One region of the Pseudomonas sp. NPDC090203 genome, then DNA from elsewhere that is predicted to be linked to it. Evidence: riboswitches for the same ligand, from Rfam matches in the RefSeq annotation. Region 1 holds a riboswitch; the other holds the start of a gene.
What was found. A riboswitch is a leader RNA that binds a small molecule or an ion and turns the genes downstream of it on or off. The one in region 1 is predicted to bind manganese.
Positions count from the first base shown of each region.

Region 1 (2,198 bases):
AACTACAGCCTGACGTTGCCCAACAGCCGGGCCAATGAGAATGAAGCTGACCTGATCGGTCTGGAGCTGTCGGCGCGTGCCGGCTACAACCCCAATGCCGCGATCACTCTGTGGCAGAAGATGCAGGCCCAGGCCGGCGCTTCGCAGCCTGAGTTCATGAGCACTCACCCGGCTTCGACCAACCGGATCGCTTCGCTGCAGGCGGCGATTCCTAAGGTGATGCCGCTTTACGAGCAAGCGCCGAAGTCCTGATGACACTCGTTGGGTGATGATCGTTCCCACGCTCTGCGTGGGAACGCCTCCCCGGACGCTCTGCGTCGATGGTGACGCAGGGCGTCACAGGCAGCATTCCCACGCAGAGCGTGGGAACGATCAGCGCAGGCATACGTGTGGGGTATGTTAAACCCAGCCACTCACCTGCATCGCCTTGTACACCGCGACGATCGCCAGGATGAAGAACGCACCCGCAGCCAGGCGGCGAATCAGGGTCAGGGGCAGTTTTTCTGCCGCGAAGTTACCCGCCAGCACCACCGGAACGTTGGCCAGCAACATCCCCAGCGTTGTGCCCAGGATCACCAGCCACAGATAGGAATACTGCGCGGCCAGCATCACGGTCGCGATCTGTGTCTTGTCACCGATTTCAGCGAGGAAGAACGCAATCAGCGTGGTCAGAAACGGGCCGAACTTGCGGCCGGTGTTGGCTTCATCGTCATCCATCTTGTCCGGCACCAGCGTCCAGAGCGCCGTGGCGGTAAAGCTTGCGGCCAGGATCCAGTGCAGCATGGCGTCGGAGAAGAAACTGCCGAACCAGGCACCGACGGCACCGGCTGCGGCGTGGTTGGCCAGCGTGGCCGCGACAATACCGGCAATGATCGGCCAGGGCTTGCGAAAGCGGGCTGCGAGGATAAGCGCGAGGAGTTGGGTCTTGTCACCGATTTCTGCCAGTGCGACGACGGCGGTGGGGACCAACAGGGATTCCAGCATCAGGATTTTCCTAAGGGGCGGGTCGACACGGCTATGACACGTACAGCCTCCCCGCCCCGGGTCAGGATGTTCGTGTCATAGGTCTTGTCAAACCGCCGATCCGTCTGTGCGGATCTGGGGTCGCACGCACCATGGTCTGAGGACCAAGTATGTTGATGCGCGCCATACGAGCAAGGGGCTCGCGGGAGACTACTCCCCTAGGACGGTGCGGATTCTGCCTACAGCTTTTGCATTCGGCAAGCGCTAATTTTCACCCACGTTTTGCACGGTAAATCCGGAAACCCTGTCCTTCTGCCAGGACGGCACATACGCCAAGATGTTGCTCGATGATCGGCTGGTAGCGCAGGAAGCTGTTGGCGACCAGACGGATTTCGCCGCCTTTTTTCAGATGATCACGGGCTTTTCGCAGCAGGGTTTCTGTTGCGGCGTAGTCGGTGTGAACGCCGGTATGGAAGGGCGGATTGGTCAGAATCGAATCAAGGTGTTTCGGCGCTGCGTCGATTCCGTCACCGGTAATGACCTCGCCTTCGAGGCCATTGGCGGCCAGGGTGAGGCGGCTGCTGGCAGTGGCGAAGGCATCCACGTCGAGCAGGGTCACTTGCATGCCTGGATTGCGGCGTTTGACCGCAGCGCCGAGCACACCAGCGCCACAACCGAAGTCCAGCAGGTGCCCGGTGGGCAGGTTGGCGATGTTCTCAAGCAACAGCGCCGAGCCGCGATCAAGGCGGCCGTGGCTGAACACGCCCGGCAGGCTGACGATTTTCAGTGGCTCGCCGTTCACATCGATTTCAAAGTGTTTGGCCAGGCTGTCCAGTTCGACTGCCTGTGAAGGGTTTTCCACGGTGACTTGCCAGAGCTGGCAGTGGCGGGCGCTGTCGAGTTTGCGGGCGCGGCCCAGGGGGCTCAGTTGGCGGGCAGCGGCTTCGATCCCGCCGCGTTTCTCGCCCACCAGGAACAATTCCTTGCCGGCCAGGCGGGAGGCGAGGGCGTTGATCAGGTAGTCGCTGAGGTCCCGCGCCTTGGGGAGGAACAGCACGGCGGCATCGAATGCTTCAGCAGGCGGTTCGGTGCCAAAGTGGGTGCGCGCGCCGAAGCGCGCGTCCAGCGCGGCGAAATCGCCGGCGTGCCAGCTCCAGCCCCGGGCATTGGGCAAGGTGCCGAGCAGATCGTCGGCAGGCAAGCCGGTCAGCAGCAAAGAGCCCTGAAACAGTTCG
Region 1 is NZ_JBIVCV010000019.1:33,474-35,671, reverse strand. It holds gene ACIPO9_RS25460 (M48 family metallopeptidase) at 1-252, shown strand, start outside; gene ACIPO9_RS25455 (TMEM165/GDT1 family protein) at 400-984, opposite strand; yybP-ykoY riboswitch at 1,075-1,194, opposite strand; gene ACIPO9_RS25450 (methyltransferase) at 1,235-2,198, opposite strand, start outside.

Region 2 (2,198 bases), on a different contig from region 1:
GCGCTGCGATCCGGAACTGGCAATCATTGCCCGCACCAACGCCAACGTGCTGTCGGTGGAAGACCTGATCGAACGCACCCAGGCCTACGAAAAGGCTGGCGCGGATGGCATCTGCATCGTCGGCATCAAGGACTTCGAACACCTGGAGCAGGTGTCGGCCAAGCTCACCGTCCCGCTGATGCTGGTGACCTACGGCAACCCGAAGCTCAACGACTTCGAACGTCTGGCCAAGCTGGGTGTGCGCATCATCGTCGCCGGCCACGCGGCGTACTTCGCCTCGATCAAGGCCACCTACGACTGCCTGCGCGCCCAGCGCCAGGTCACCCACAGCACCGAAAACCTCAGCGCCACCGAACTGACCCACACCTACACCTTGCCTGAAAACTACGTGGCATGGGCCGAAGAGTTCATGGACGTCAAAGAGTAAACAGCCCCAAGAGCGGTGCCCTCCCCTGGCACCGCTTCCCTCCCGCAAACCCCACGCTCCCGTAGCAGCACGGCTTGCCGGCGGGAGCGATGTCAGGGCTGGCTCAGGCGCTCAGGTGTTCGTAGAGAATCGTCGAGCCCACCAGCATCAGCACCATACCGCCGACGATTTCGGCGCGCTTGCCGACCACTGTGCCAAGCACCCGACCCAGCATCACGCCCAGGGTGACCATGACCGTGGTCGCAAGGCCGATGGCACCGGCCGCCACCAGGATGTTCACGTTGACGAAGGCCAGGCCCACGCCCACCGCCAGCGCATCGATGCTGGTGGCAAATGCGGTGATCGCCAGAATCACGAAGGAATGGGAGTCAGGTTTTTCCTCCTCTTCGTCATCGTGCTTGATGCCGTTGTAGATCATGTGCAGGCCCAGGATCAGCAACAGCGTGAAGGCGATCCAGTGGTCCCAGTTCTCGACATACTGAGTGGCCACCTGACCGATACCCCAACCCACAATCGGAGTAATGGCTTCGATCACACCAAAGATCAGGCCGGTGCGCAGCGCTTCGCTGAAACGTGGTTTGTGCAGGCTGGAGCCTTTGCCGATGGCCGCCGCGAAGGCGTCCGTGGACATGGCCAGGGCGAGAAAAATCAGGGAAATGGGATTCACGGTGTACTTCCAGTCGGGCTATAGAGACAACGACGCAACCACACGCCCGACTTTAGGCATGGATGCATCGCTGGTCTCGCCAACCGAAAGGTGTTCGCGCCACGGCATGAAGCCGAGAATGTTGACACGAACGCTCATGACCAAGGCCTGAGCAGGCTACTCCCCAACAACGGTGGCCACTATAGCGGCTACGATGTGAAAATTATATGACCTCGATAGATTTTCGTGGTTATGGCTATCGGCTTAGCTCTTCACCTTGGCCGCATACAACCCACCCGCAATCACCAGGCACGCGCCGATGATGGTCCAGTTATCCGGCAATTCGCCAAAAACCAACAGGCCGATCAGCGTGGCAAACAACAACAGCGAATAGTTGAATGGCTGCAGGGTCGATGCCGTGGCGTAGCGCAACGCCTGAAGCAACAAGAGCTGAGCCACCACGCCCGTCATCGACAGAATCCCCAGCAGCACCCACTCCGTCCCCGTTGGCGTCACCCACAACGGCAACCCCAGCACCGTCACGGCGATTGCACCGATCACGCCCATGTACAGCATGTTGGTCGCGAAAGAGTCGTCCTGGCTGATGCGCCGGGTCAACACGCCGAAAAACGCGAAACCCAGGGCCGAGATCAGCGGAATCAACGCAGCCAGCTCGAACACCCCGGTACCCGGCCGCAGGATCACCACGGTACCGAGAAAACCCACACCCGCCGCGAGCCAGCGTCGCAGCCCGATGTACTCCTTGAGAAACAACCCGGCCAACCCCAGCGTCATCAAGGGGAACACCGCATACAACGCATGCATCTCCGCCAGCCCCAGGTAACGCAAGCCGATGCCGAACAGCACGATATCCCCTACCCCGAGCAAGGCCCGGATGATTTGCAGAAAAGGATGACGGCTCCGGCTGGCGTTTCTTACACCGCCACGATAGGTGCAGTAGGCAATGGCGAACAGCAGGAACACCCAGTAGCGCACCATCACCAGCTGCATGATGGGCAAGTCCCTGACCAGCACCTTGGTGATCCCGTCCTGGGCGGCAAAAATCAGCATCGACAGCAGGCACAACAAGATACCGAGTTGAGGTCTCGCAGCTTCATGGGCGCG
Region 2 is NZ_JBIVCV010000009.1:135,325-137,522, reverse strand. It holds gene ACIPO9_RS17140 (oxaloacetate decarboxylase) at 1-427, shown strand, start outside; gene mntP (manganese efflux pump MntP) at 531-1,094, opposite strand; yybP-ykoY riboswitch at 1,100-1,271, opposite strand; gene ACIPO9_RS17130 (DMT family transporter) at 1,338-2,198, opposite strand, start outside.
Region 2: it holds a riboswitch for manganese, as region 1 does, so the genes downstream of both, mntP (manganese efflux pump MntP) here and ACIPO9_RS25455 (TMEM165/GDT1 family protein) in region 1, are expected to answer to the same signal.